Regions from separate parts of the Lachnospira intestinalis genome, predicted to be linked through region 1. Evidence: predicted binding sites of a transcription regulator. Region 1 holds the regulator's gene; each other region holds the start of a gene.

Evidence for each region. The regulator Rex, encoded in region 1, represses fermentation and respiration genes when NADH is low (regulators of the CRP and FNR family bind a similar motif). The targets are predictions, from matches to a motif close to ATTGTTAANTANTTAACAAT.
Region 2: adhE (bifunctional acetaldehyde-CoA/alcohol dehydrogenase) is a predicted target of Rex. The motif match lies at 2,335-2,354, and genes of this name have one in related genera.
Region 3: rsxC (electron transport complex subunit RsxC) is a predicted target of Rex. The motif match lies at 2,817-2,836, and genes of this name have one in related genera.

The regions. Positions count from the first base shown of each region.
Region 1 is NZ_JBBMFS010000001.1:174,650-179,605, forward strand. Features, by position in the region: gene WMO37_RS00715 (homocysteine S-methyltransferase family protein) at 1-1,408, shown strand, start outside; gene WMO37_RS00720 (redox-sensing transcriptional repressor Rex) at 1,622-2,263, shown strand; gene WMO37_RS00725 (hypothetical protein) at 2,291-2,896, shown strand; gene WMO37_RS00730 (NAD(P)H-hydrate dehydratase) at 2,964-4,532, shown strand; gene alr (alanine racemase) at 4,595-4,956, shown strand, end outside.
Region 2 is NZ_JBBMFS010000004.1:56,415-61,370, reverse strand. Features, by position in the region: gene glgB (1,4-alpha-glucan branching protein GlgB) at 1-2,232, opposite strand, end outside; gene adhE (bifunctional acetaldehyde-CoA/alcohol dehydrogenase) at 2,403-4,956, shown strand, end outside.
Region 3 is NZ_JBBMFS010000002.1:269,299-274,254, forward strand. Features, by position in the region: gene WMO37_RS03470 (YlmH/Sll1252 family protein) at 1-394, opposite strand, end outside; gene WMO37_RS03475 (CheR family methyltransferase) at 687-1,475, shown strand; gene WMO37_RS03480 (ribonuclease H-like domain-containing protein) at 1,591-2,673, opposite strand; gene rsxC (electron transport complex subunit RsxC) at 2,919-4,238, shown strand; gene WMO37_RS03490 (RnfABCDGE type electron transport complex subunit D) at 4,256-4,956, shown strand, end outside.

The DNA of each region.
Region 1 (4,956 bases):
GGAGCAGATTGGTGCGGGTGCGGATATTCTCGATGTAAATGTCGGACTGCCGGGAATTGATGAAAAAGAAATGATGATTTCTGCCGTAAAGTCTATTCAGGCAATTGTTGATGTACCGTTACAGGTGGATTCCACGATTCCGGAAGTGTTAGATGCGGCACTCCGTGTATACAACGGAAAACCGATTGTCAATTCGGTCAACGGCGAGGAAAAGTCCTTAAAGGCAGTGCTTCCGCTTGTAAAAAAATACGGTGCGGCAGTTGTCGGTCTTACACTCGATGAGAACGGAATCCCGCCAAAGGCAGAAGACCGTTTTAAGATTGCACAGCGTATTTTAGAGCGTGCGCAGGCAATCGGTATTCCAAAGGAAAATGTCTATATTGACTGTCTGACACTGACGGCTTCCGCGGAGCAGGAAGGTGTTATGGAAACGTTAAATGCAGTTTACCGTGTAAAACATGAGTTAGGCTTAAAAACCGTACTGGGCGTGTCAAACATTTCCTTCGGTCTGCCAAACAGAGTGTTAGTCAACCACATTTTCTTAACCATGGCGCTGCAAAACGGCTTAGACCTTCCAATTATCAATCCGAATATTCCGGAAATGACGGGGGCGGTCAGAGCTTACAAACTGCTTGCCAATATTGATAAAAATTCAGTGGATTATATTAAAGCCTATGCCAATATGCCAAAGGTTGAAAAAATCAATCCGGCGGCAAAACCGGCAGCGGGAAGCACAGGTGCGGCACCGGCGGGGGCACAGACGGCAGCTGTACCGGCAGGTGACTGTAAAGAGCAGTTATTCCATGCGGTTTATGCAGGCTTAAAAAATGAGGGTGCGAACCTCACAAGAGAACTGTTAAAAGACAATGACTCCATGGTAATTGTCAATGAAGTGCTGATTCCGGCACTGGATAAAATCGGCGAGGACTTTGAAAAGGGAACGCTGTTCCTGCCGCAGCTGATTATGGCAGCTTCCGTTGCACAGGCGGCGTTTGAAGTCATTCGTGAACATATGGTGCAGAGTAACGCCGCACCGGTCAGCAAAGGCAAAATCGTCATTGCAACTGTCAAAGGTGATATTCACGACATCGGTAAAAATATTGTAAAGGTTCTGCTTGAAAATTACGGTTATGACGTGATTGACCTCGGAAAAGACGTGGAATATCAGGCGGTCGTTGATGCAGTCCGTGAAAATGATGTCAAGCTGGTCGGACTTTCTGCCCTGATGACAACGACACTCGTTTCCATGAAAAAGACGATTGAACTGCTTCATGAAAATGAGCTGGATTGCAAAATTATGGTAGGCGGTGCGGTTCTGACACCGGAATATGCCAAAGAAATTCATGCCGACTTTTATGCAAAGGATGCCAAGGAATCCGTAGATATTGCAAAAAGAGTGCTGGGGTGATATAATAAAAAATATTATAATAATCACGGATTGTTTCGTGCTGCGCACTCTCACAATCCGGCCCGCTATTCGCATATCGTGGGATTTCATCCCACTTTTATGCTCATAGCGGGCGGGTCCCAAGGTCGTTCACCCACATATGAGCAAGCTCATGTGGGTTCAGATCTTTTGACCCTGGTATCCGAAGATACATTGAAAAGAAAGCATGGTGACATGAGTATGGAAGAAACAAAAAAGATATCAGCTGCGGTAATCAGACGTCTGCCACGATATTACAGATATCTGGGCGAACTGAATGAGAGCGGAGTACAGAGAATATCTTCAAAGGAATTAAGTGCAAAGATGAAAGTAACCGCTTCACAGATTCGTCAGGATTTAAACAATTTTGGCGGCTTTGGACAGCAGGGTTACGGTTATAATGTGAAGTATCTTTATGATGAAATTGCCAAAATTTTAGGAATTGACCGCCCGCATAATATGATTATTATCGGTGCGGGTAACTTAGGTCAGGCAATTGTCAATTATGAGGACTTTGAAAAACGTGGATTTGTGATTAAAGGAGTCTTTGATAACAATCCGGAGATGGAAGGAAAGACAATCCGTGGAATCCCGGTGATGATGATGGATGCCGTTTCTGATTTTATTAAGAGAAATGAAATCGAGATTGTAGCACTGACGATTCCCAAAAAAGCAGCAAAAGAAGTCGGTAAGCTGGTAGCAGATGCCGGAATTAAGGCAATCTGGAATTTTGCCCATACAGATTTGAATCTTCCGGATGAAGTCATTGTTGAAAATGTACATTTATCAGAAAGCTTGATGCGCCTTTCGTATACCATTGCAAATGAAGGACGGTAGAAAAGATTTACAAAGGGGGAATAGCGGATGGCACAGCTTACATATAAGGCAATGAAGGATAATGCGGCTTTGAAAAATCTGCCGATTTTAACGCTTGACCAACGGTGGTACAGACTTGTGCCGGAATCTGTAAAAACGGATGAAATCCGTTACTGGGAAAAACGTGTCAATGAACTGCTCAAAAAACAGGGGCAGGTCAACGAAGACCTGATTCAGGTAAAAAAGATTAGAAAAGGATTGTTCCGGGGCATTGTTAATCATATGAACCAGAATGACGAAGATCCGAAAAAGCAGAAAATTATGGATGAAAGCCAGCGGCTGATTTATGAAGCAAGAGATAAAATCTCCCAGCTAGAAGATGAATCGGACGAAGTGCCTAAAAAACTTCGCATAGCAAACATGCATCTTTTTTATGAAACAGTCAAAATGTGTTATGAAAAAATCAACCGCAACAATAAAGACCTGGAGCGGCTGGAAGCATGGATTGAAGACACGCGGATTAAACTTAAGAAAAATTTACTGGTCAAGCAGGACAAAGAGGATATGAACGAGCAGATGTATTCTTATATGCATGCGATTTTAGGTCCTGAAATCATGAGTGAATTAGACCGGTTGAATGAGAATGACGAATAGAAGAAAGCTGCTGTGCGGGAAGAAGTCCGTATGGCGGCTTTTTGTTTTACAGGGCAGGAGGGTGTTTATGAAGAAATTAATGAATGGTGCGCAGATGAAAATGATTGACACGTATTCGATTCAGGAGGTGGGGATTCCTTCACTGGTTTTGATGGAGCGGGCGGCACTTTGTGTGACGGAGGCGGTGCTTGAAAAGATTAAAAAGACGGATAAGGTGCTGTGCGTGTGCGGAAGCGGCAACAACGGTGCGGACGGCATGGCGGTGGCGCGCCAGCTGACAGAACGTGGAATTTCGGCAGAGGTGTATACGACAGCAGAGGAAGGAAAAGGAACAGAAGAGTTAAATCGGCAGTGTGCGATTTTGCAGAAACTGGGAATTGTGTTTGTGAACGACATTCCTGCCGGTGAATATAATTGTATTATAGATGCTGTTTTTGGCATCGGTTTATCAAGAACAATTACAGGCAGATATGAACAGATTATTGCAAAAATCAATGCGGCAAAGGATACGGGAAGCCTGATTGTGGCAGTAGATACGCCATCGGGAATTAATGCCGGGGACGGACAGGTCATGGGCTGTGCCGTAAGGGCAGACATGACGGTGACCTTCGGCTTTGCAAAATGTGGGCTGTGCCTGTATCCGGGAAGAATATACGCAGGAGAACTGTGTGTTGCCAATGCCGGTTTTGCCGACGTCCGCACAATTCCAGAAATCTGGGAGCAGGCGGCATTTACAATGGAAGATACAGACATTGCGGCTTTTTTTGACCGTCCGGCGGATACGAATAAGGGCAGCTACGGAAAACTGTTGATTGTGGCAGGCTCTGAAAATATGGCGGGAGCGGCAGCACTTTCTGCAAGGGCGGCATACCGTACCGGCTGCGGACTTGTGAAGGTTTTCACACACGAAAACAACCGTACCGTTGTATTAACGCATGTGCCGGAAGCGGTTATGGTAACATATAAAGATACCGCAGATATAAAAGAAAAGCTTGCAGGGGAGCTGGACTGGGCAGACTGCGTGGTGGCAGGACCGGGGCTTTCCAAATCAGATACGGCAAAAGAAATTGTAGCCGAGATGATAGCCTATCAGCCTAAAAGAGAAAAAAGGCTTCCGGTGCTTCTGGATGCAGACGCATTAAACATCATTGCTGAAAACAGAAAACTGTTAAGCGGGATTGCAGAGAATGAAGGCAGCTCCAAGCAGTACGTGTATACGCCGCATATGGGGGAAGCAGCAAGACTGTCCGGCAAAAGTATCGCTCAGTTAAAAGAAACGTCCTGTGAATCCGCAAAGGAGCTGGCACAAAAACTGTGCGGAGTCTGCGTTTTAAAAGATGCGGCAACAATCGTATCGGACGGCAGCCGCATTTATATTAATACTTCTGGCAACTCCGGTATGTCAACGGCAGGCGCAGGCGATACGCTCACGGGGATTCTTGCAGGGAGCGTGCTTGCCGGGCGGACACAGAAGAACGGAAAAGAAAATGCTTCATACGAATTTTTTGAAAAAATCTGCATGGGGGTCTATCTGCATGGCAGGGCAGGCGATGCGGCAGCAGACAGATTTGGCAATGCAGGCATGAAAGCCATGGACATTGCAGATGCAGTGGCAAATGTGCTTAAAGAGAACTAGACATTTTTTGAAGTTGTTGTATAATACTAAGAAGCAAATACATAAGTCTGAGGAAAAGGAAAATGAAGAATAATAAGTATTATAGAGTATATGCAGAAATTAATTTAGATGCTATTGTGAAAAATGTTGATAATCTGATGGCACTGACAAAGGAAAATACGGGCGCACTTGCAGTTGTAAAGGCAGACGGCTACGGACACGGCGATGTCGCAGTGGCAAAAGCAGTTGCGCAAAAAGTAACGGGCTATGCCGTGGCAACACTTGATGAAGCAGTCAATCTGCGTGAAAACGGTGTGAAAAAGCCGATTCTGGTGCTGGGGTATGTAGATCCGTACGAGTTTGATATTCTGGTATCCCATGAAATTACGGCAACCGTATTTGATGTGGAAACGGCACAATTACTTGCAGATGCTGCAAGGGTGCA
Region 2 (4,956 bases), on a different contig from region 1:
GCCGACATGGTTAAACACACCGTCCAGCACGATTTTAAAGCCATTTTCCTTTAATGCCCTGAAAACTTTTTGAAAATCTTTCATACTGCCTAGCCGCGAATCGGTTCTGTAATAATCCGAGGTATCATACCCGTGCCACAGTGATTCAAATACCGGTCCGAAATAAATCGTATTGACCCCCAGTGCCTTTAAATGCCCAATTCTATCCAGAACCTTTAAAATGCGGCTTCCCTGTGTCTTTTCACCCTCGTTATACTGCGGTGCACCGCAATATCCCAGCGGATAAATGTGATACACCACCGCACGGTCAAACCATGCACCGTCTACAAGTTTTACGGATGAATTTTCCGACAATTTTTCTATTGGTTCTGCGGTTATCGGCTCACCGGCTTCTGTAGTGTCTGCTCCCATGTTATCTGTTTCTTCCTCGTCACGCTTCCCAACCACAAAAAACTTTGCCGAAAATGCCGCCATTTTCGTTACCGCTCTGCCGTTTTGAGCCGTCAGAACCTCATCCTGCTTTGGTGTTGCCCCACCAAATTCCATCCAGTCCGTATCGAATACCAATTCCGGTTTTTCATCTTCTGCCAACGGCAGTGTCACGCCGTCTGCGCGGTCTGCAAACTGGAATACACACAACAGCTGTCTGCCGTTTTCTGCCTTGCGCTTCCATGCAAACACACAGGAATGTTCCGTATCCGGGTAGTTTTGGGATACCGCATGGACCCATTCAAAGCCGTCACCGCCGTAATCGTTCCACAGCGTTTCCTCTGAAAGGTACAGGTGATTCAATGCCTGCATATACGCTGCAAATTCGCGGTGCTTCGGAAAATCCAAAAGATTCCAGTCCTGCTCCCGTTTTTCGTCCCATTCCCTGAAATGTGCAATCTCATTGCCCATAAAATTGAGTTTCTTGCCCGGATGAGCCACCATATACGCATACAGTGCACGCGCCTGCGGAAACTTTCTGTCATAATCGCCGTTCATTTTCTGAATAATTGTCGCCTTGCCATGCACGACCTCATCATGCGAAAATGCCAGCAGATACCGCTCATCTTTAAAATAATGCATGGAAAATGTCAGCTTATTACGGTTGTTTAAACGTTCTCCCGTATTTTTCTGGAAATATTCAAGCGTATCGTGCATAAAACCCATATCCCACTTGTAAGTAAATCCAAGCCCGCCTTCCGCCACGCGCTTTGTCACACCCGGATACACCGTGGAATCCTCCGCCGCCAGCAAAATGCCACTGTGTCTGTTTACCAGTCCTTCATTCATGTTCTGTAAAAATGCAACGGCATCCTTATTCACACCGCGCGCCGGATTGCCCTGCCAGTAAATCATATTGCTGATGGCATCCATGCGCAGACCATCTACATGGTATTCCTTCAGCCAGTAATTCGCACAGGACTGTAAAAAGGAGCGCACCTCGCCACGGGAGTGCATAAAATTACAGCTTCCCCACTCACTGTTTCCGACGTCCTTATGCGGATACTCATACAGCGCCGTTCCGTCAAACTTTGCCAGTGCATACGCATCCAGCGCAAAATGTACCGGCACAAAATCCATGACCACACCGATGTCATTGTGGTGCAGGATATCAATCATTTTTTTATAATCGTCCAGCGTGCCATACCGTGAAGTCGGACTGTAAAAGCCACTGCACTGGTATCCCCACGACTCATCACACGGATGCTCTCCAATCGGAAGCAGCTCGATATAATTGTATCCGTACTCCTTTAAATAAGGAACTAACTGCATGGCAAGCTCATCATACCGGTACCACCCATTCTGCGGTTTTTTCCACGAACCCGCATGGATTTCATAAATATTTAATGCCGAAGCCACCCCGTTACTGCGCTTTTTCATCCATGCATCGTCCTGAAATTCATAGCCGTACAGATTTCTTACAATCGAAGCCGAAGCAGGGCGCAGTTCCATACCATATCCGTATGGGTCACAGTGGTCCATACAGCTGCCGTCCGACTTATAAATTTTATATTTGTACATCTGCCCTGGCTTGACCCCTTCAATATAGACCGCCCAGAAATTGCCGTCACCGATTTTATTCATCGGTGTATCCTGCCAGCCGTTAAACTCCCCGATAACACTAATCCGGACTGCCGCCGGTGCAAACACCCTGAACACCGCACCATTTTCATCTGTATGACACCCGAAAAACTCATATGCATCAAAGCTTTTTCCTGTGTAAAAACCATAATTATCCATCATAAAAACCCCCTTATTGTCTTATATATAAATATTATCACAGCAATTTTTTTCTTTCAATATTGTTAAATTGTTGACAAAGTTCATAAAGTACGGTATACTATCATTGTTAATAAATTATCAATCTTAATCTACACAAAATTGGAGGTCATCAAATGTCAGAAAAGAATATTATGATTGTTGATACTGTTGAAGCACTGGAAAAGCGCATTGAAGAAGTCCGTGAAGCACAGCGGATTTTTTCAACCTATTCACAGGAGCAGGTCGATAAAATCTTTGCAGCTGCGGCACTCGCTGCCAACAAAGCAAGAATCCCTCTTGCAAAACAGGCAGTTGCCGAAACCGGCATGGGCATTGTGGAAGATAAAGTCATCAAGAACCACTATGCTTCCGAATACATTTACAATGCATACAAAGATACAAAGACCTGCGGCGTTATTGAGGAGGACAGTGCTTACGGAATCAAGCGCATTGCTGAACCGATTGGTGTCGTTGCCGCTGTTATTCCAACAACAAATCCTACCTCAACAGCGATCTTTAAGACTTTGATTTGTTTAAAAACACGTAACGGAATTATTATCAGCCCACACCCTCGTGCAAAGGAAAGCACCATTGCTGCCGCCAAGGTTGTACTGGAAGCTGCTGTTGCCGCAGGCGCACCAAAGGGCATTATCAGCTGGGTGGATGTTCCTTCTCTGGAGCTTACCAATACCCTGATGAAGGAAGCCGACATTATCCTTGCAACCGGCGGTCCGGGCATGGTAAAAGCCGCTTATTCTTCCGGCAAACCGGCTCTCGGTGTTGGCGCAGGCAATACCCCGGCAATCATTGATGCTTCGGCTGATATTATTCTTGCGGTCAACTCCATTATTCATTCAAAAACTTTTGATAACGGCATGATTTGTGCTTCCGAGCAGTCTGTCATTGTCGATACCGCCGTTTACAAACCGGTCAAAGAGGAATTTACAAAGCGTGGCTGTCATTTCCTTGCAAAAGATGAAATTGACAAAGTCCGTAAGACCATTATCATCAACGGCTCATTGAATGCCAAGATTGTCGGTCAGAGTGCTTATACGATTGCCAAACTCGCCGGTGTCACCGTTCCTGAAGACACAAAGATTTTAATCGGCGAAGTCACTTCTGTGGATATTTCAGAAGAATTTGCCCATGAAAAGCTCTCTCCTGTACTGGCTATGTACAAGGCAAAGGATTTTAATGATGCAGTTGATAAGGCAAGCCACTTAATCGCAGACGGCGGCTATGGTCATACTTCTTCTCTTTATATTAATACCGCAACGGAAAGCGAAAAGGTTGCCGTATTCTCAGAAGCGATGAAGACCTGCCGTGTATTAATCAACACCCCTTCTTCCCACGGCGGAATCGGTGATCTTTACAACTTTAAAATGACACCTTCCCTCACACTGGGCTGCGGATCATGGGGCGGCAACTCTGTTTCTGAAAATGTCGGTGTAAAGCATCTGATTAACGTAAAAACCGTTGCTGAAAGGAGAGAAAATATGCTTTGGTTCCGTGCCCCTGAAAAGGTGTATTTTAAGAAGGGCTGTCTGCCTGTTGCTTTAAATGAATTAAAAACGGTTATGGGAAAGAAACGCGTCTTTATCGTAACCGACCAGTTCTTATATAAAAACGGCTATACAAAATGTGTCACAGATAAACTCGATGAAATGGGTATTGTGCATACCACATTTTACGATGTAGCCCCGGATCCGACACTTGCCTGCGCACAAGAGGGTGCAAAAGCCATGCGTCTGTTTGAGCCGGACTGCATTATCGCTATCGGCGGCGGTTCTGCTATGGATGCCGGTAAGATTATGTGGGTAATGTATGAACATCCGGAAGCTGATTTCATGGATATGGCAATGCGCTTTATGGATATCCGCAAACGTATTTACACCTTCCCGAAAATGGGCGAAAAGGCTTATTTTATCGCCGTTCCGACATCTTCCGGTACAGGTTCCGAGGTAACACCGTTTGCCGTTATTACAGACCAGGATTCCGGTATCAAATATCCACTTGCAGACTATGAGCTGCTTCCTAAAATGGCAATTATTGATGCCGACATGATGATGAATCAGCCGAAGGGCTTAACTGCCGCTTCCGGTATTGATGCCTTAACACATGCACTGGAAGCTTACGCTTCTATCATGGCAACCGACTACACAGACGGTCTTGCTTTAAAGGCAATGAAAAATATTTTCACTTATCTGCCTGCGGCTTATGAAAACGGTCCGCATGATGCCAAAGCCCGTGAACAGATGGCAACCGCATCTACGATGGCTGGTATGGCATTTGCCAATGCATTTTTAGGGGTATGCCACTCTATGGCACATAAACTGGGTGCTTTCCACCACCTGCCGCACGGTATTGCCAATGCCATTTTAATTACCGATGTCATGCGTTTTAATGCCGCAGAAGTACCGGCAAAAATGGGTACATTTTCACAGTATGCATATCCGCACTGCAAGGAGCGTTACTTAGAATGTGCAAACTTCCTTGGTATTCAGGGCAAGAATGACGATGAAAAATTTGAAAACTTCCTTACCGCTATCGAAGAATTAAAAGCAAAGGTCGGTATTAAAAAGACAATTAAAGATTACGGCGTAGATGAAAAATATTTCTTAGATACATTAGATGACATGGTAGAACAGGCCTTTGATGACCAGTGTACCGGTGCAAATCCTCGTTATCCGCTCATGCGTGAAATCA
Region 3 (4,956 bases), on a different contig from region 1:
GGGACAGGCAGAACAGATACCCTACATTGTCACGAATCAGAATGTCGCCGATGAGGCTGCGTTCAATGCCCAGATTTAAAATAGCCCCTAAAAAATCGCGGTGGGTAAGGTCATCGGCAAATTTGCGGAGCAGGGGCGAGATTTTGATACAGTCAATCGGATACGGTTCGTCAAATCCAAAGTCGTCCGGGCTTCCGAAACGTACAATCTGCCGCTCACAGGAAACACTGCCACCAAAGGCTTCCGAGTGGATAAAGGATAGTTCGGGCAGTGTCCGGTAATACGTGTCCAGCTCAGACATGCTTAAAAAATTAGTATAGGTATAGATATTCTGACGGTAAGCCTTATTGGCGGTATCAATGAGTCTGCGTTTTAAAAGAATTTCTTCGTCCATATTGTTTCTCCTGTTCGTATTTATTTTAGTTTTATTTCAGGATTTTTAAGGCATTTTATAAAATCAGACCCCGGCTGCGCATAAGACTGCATGATTCAGATATGGCGGCGCCGGTGCGTGCCAAAAGTATAACATATTTTGTAAAGAATTTTTTAAAAAGTTTCAAATAATTTCAAAATAAGGAAGATTTTCATGGTGAAATGTGGTAAAATATATGCAATACATATGCAAGATAGACATGCTGCACTGGATGATTGGCAGAAGTCACAAGATTTGCAGGAAAGAGGGCAACATGATTAAAGATTATGAAGACTTTAAAAAATTTATTTTGCAAAGCACAACGATTGATTTAAATGCCTATAAGGAACGTCAGATGAAGCGCCGTATTGATACGCTGATTAGTAGAAATAAGTATGACGGCTACGACAGTTACAGTCAGGCCATTAAAAAAGACAAAAAGCTGATGGAAGAATTCATCAATTATATTACGATTAATGTATCTGAATTTTACCGCAATCCGGCGCTTTGGAAGACGCTGGAAGATGTAATATTACCCGACTTAATCAGCAAGTTCGGGGAAAATTTAAAAATATGGAGTGCGGCATGCTCCACAGGGGATGAGCCGTATTCCCTTGCAATGGTCATGGCAAAGAAAGTGCCGATGAACAAGATCCATATTTACGCAACCGATATTGATGAGCAGGTACTTGCAAAGGCAAAGGACGGCGTATACGGTGCGAACAGCCTGAACGGACTGCCGGATGAATATAAAAAGAAATACTTTGAGAAAATGGGCGACCGTTATTACAAGATTTCGGATGACATCAAGCGGTGTGTAGAATTTAAAAAGGCGGATTTGTTAAAGGATAAGTATCCGACCGGCTGCCATCTGATTGTATGCAGAAATGTTATGATTTATTTTACAGAAGAAGCAAAACTGGATATTTATAAGAACTTCAATCGTGCATTAGTTAATGACGGCTGTCTGTTTGTAGGTAACACAGAACAGATTATCAATCACAAGGATTTGGGATACACCTTTGATAAACTGTTCTTCTACCGGAAGGTACAGGGCATCTAAACGTTAAATGTGTACAAGCTGTAGGTATTTGTTTTCTGATGAGAGCAAATATCACAAAATCAATATAAACAATAAATCAGCCGGGCGGGATTTTCGTCCGGCTGATTTCATAGATTTATTGTAACAAATGCCATAAATAGGCAGTCAGAAAGTGATACAGTGCGACAGGGGTGTTTAGGGTGTGCGGCTCAACCCATGTATAGCAGGTGTTTTTAGTTGCGGCGGTGCGTCTGGATTTGTCCACGTAGGCGGCAACGCTTTTATGTATGGCGCAGTTCTGCTCCGGCAGATAGTAATAATTCTTATAATCTTTGTAAAATAACTTGACACGGTCATTGACAACCGGAACGCACAGGCGCAGTTTATCCGGGAAAATCTTGCAGTATCCGTCCGGCTGTTTACAGTCGAGTGCCTTTGGAAAAGGAAAAACCGGCGCGGTTTCTAAAATCAGTTCGGTAATTTCATTCCCTTCATAATCAGAGGCGTAGTTGAACTCCATTGAAATATTTTCAAAAACTTTTTTAAAACTATCTACAGAATCCTTTTTTAAGGCGGTATCGTAAAGCTGTCCGTAGGCGAGGACGGCACAGATTTCATGCAGTCCGGCAAGGTCGTCGCTGTTGTGTAAAAGTAACAGCCGTTCAGAATCGGTATCTTTAGAGAGTACGTAGGATTTGTACAGGGCAATCAGCTTTTTGCCGTCTAATTTATCCGTGCGTGGAAAATTCAAAAAACTTTCAATGGTTTTCTGCTTATAATTGGTCAGATGAAGCAGGCTGTCATAAGATTTTATCATTTTAAAAATGTCAATGCTGTCACAGTCTGTAAGCTTTGCAGCAAGCTGTGCATCACATTCTAAAAGAGCCGCGCGTTCCTGTAAGAACGGGATATCAAAGCGTGTGCCGTTAAAATGCACCAGACAGCTTGTGGCGGAAAGTGTTCCTAAAAATTGTTCCATCAGTTCTTTTTCATCGGACGGTGAATCTGCAAAATACTGTGTCAGAATCAGGGAATCATCCTGTAAAACCAGAGTGCCAATCAGCCAGCACATTGAATTGTCTGCGGACAGTCCGGTTGTTTCAATATCAAAAAATATAAAATCTCCTGCGGCGTGCGCGGTATGAAAACAGGCACATAAAAGCGCCGCAGTCTGTGACGGTGCGGCAGTAGCAGGGATTGTAGATGTAAGCACTTTCATTGTAAACCTCATTTCCGGAGTCTGCTGTATAAAACCGGTAAAAAGCAGGTTTTTTGCACAAACTCCTGTTTTTGTGAAAAACTGTTAAAAAAATATCAGATACTGTTAAAAATATGTCATGAAATGTTAAAAATGTATCAGCTTTTGTTTATTATATATTAATATATACACAAAAAAAAGTAGATTTTTTGTCGATTTTGCGATAAAATACAATGTAAGATTAAATTTATAAGGAGATTTATGTCATGGGAAAGTGTACATTTAAAGGTGGAGTACACCCTTATGATGGTAAGGAATTTTCTAAGGATAAACCTGTAAAAGAATTATTCCCTGCACAGGGTGAGATGGTATTCCCACTTTCACAGCACATCGGTGCACCTGCAGTTCCTGTCGTAGCAAAAGGCGACTATGTACTTGCAGGACAGTTGATTGCAGAAGCGGGTGGATTTGTTTCGGCAAATATTCATTCGTCCGTTTCAGGTACTGTAAAAGCAATCGAACCAAGAACACTTGCAACAGGCGGCAAGTGCAATGCAATCATCATTGAAAATGATGGTGAGTACAAAGAAGTAGAATATACACCGGCAAAGCTTGAAGACCTTTCAAGAGATGAAATCCGCGAAAGAATCAAGGCGGCAGGTGTTGTAGGTATGGGCGGTGCAGGCTTCCCGACAAATGTCAAGCTGACACCGAAGAATCCTGAGAACATCGATTACATCATTGTAAACGGTGCAGAATGTGAACCGTATCTTACTTCCGATTACCGCAGACTGTTAGAAGAATCTGATAAGGTTGTTATGGGCTTAAAGGTTGCCTTAAAGCTGTTCGACCATGCAAAGGGTATTATCGGTATTGAAGATAATAAGCCGGAAGCTATCAGAATTATGAAGGAAAAGACTGCGAATGAGCCGGATATTGAAGTCAAGGAATTAAAGACAAAGTATCCGCAGGGTGGTGAGCGCTGTCTGATTTATGCAACAACAGGCAGAAGCATTAACTCCTCTATGTTACCGGCAGATGCGGGTTGTATCGTACATAATGTCGATACGATTTACTCTATCTATATGGCAGTTATCGAAGGAAAGCCGCTGACAAAGCGAATTGTAACCGTAACTGGTGACGGCGTAAAAGAACCGGGTAACTTCTATGTATGGCTCGGAACCAATTACAGACAGCTTTTAGAAGCGGCAGGCGGTCCTGTCGGCGAACCGGAAAAGTACATTTCAGGCGGTCCGATGATGGGCTTTGCGATGTACAGCTTAGACGTGCCGGTTGTAAAGGGCAGTTCTTCCCTTTTAGTATTCAAGGAAGATGTTGTTTCAAAGCTTGAAACATCGGCATGTATCCGCTGCGGACGCTGCGGTGACGGATGTCCAAGCCATCTGCTTCCTGCCAAGCTTGCGGGATTTGCAAGCAGAAATGACGAAGCAGGCTTCTTGAAGTTTGACGGTATGGAATGTGTGGAATGTGGCAGCTGTTCATATGTCTGTCCGGCCAAACGTCCATTAACACAGCAGATTAAGTCCATGAGAAGAACCATCATGGCAAACAGAAGAAAGAAGTAGAAAGGTGGACAAAACAGGTGAGCGATTTATTTAATGTATCGACAAATCCTCATGTACGAAGCAAGGATACGACACAGACAATCATGCGTGACGTTCTGATTGCACTGACACCTGCAAGTATATTTGGAATTTATAATTTTGGACTGGGCGCACTGCTTCGTATTGTCATCGGCATTGCAGTCTGTGTGGCAGCAGAAGGAGCATACCAGTATTTTATGCACAAAAAAGTAACTATCAGCGATTTAAGTGCTGCGGTTACAGGTCTTTTAATTGCGTTAAATGTACCACCGACATTAAACATTGGTTATGAAATTGTCGGATGTCTTTTCGCGATTATTATTGTAAAACAGTTATTTGGCGGTCTGGGTCAGAACTTCATGAACCCGGCGCTTGCAGCAAGATGTTTCCTTTTAATTGCTTATACAGGTCCTATGACAAAGTTCGTTTATGACGGTGTTGCAGGCGCTACACCACTGGCAGTCTTAAAGCCGGGCGGAGAAGCAGAAGGCGCAGTGAAGCTGCTTGATATGTTTATCGGTAGAACAGGCGGTGTAATCGGTGAAACATCCGTATTATTCTTGTTAATCGGTGCGGTTTATCTGTTAGTGCGCAAGGTTATTTCTATCAGAATACCGGCAGCCTACATTTTAACCTTTGCCGTTTTAATTTTCCTGTTTGCTCCGGGACATCAGTTTGATGTGCTGTATACAGCAGAACA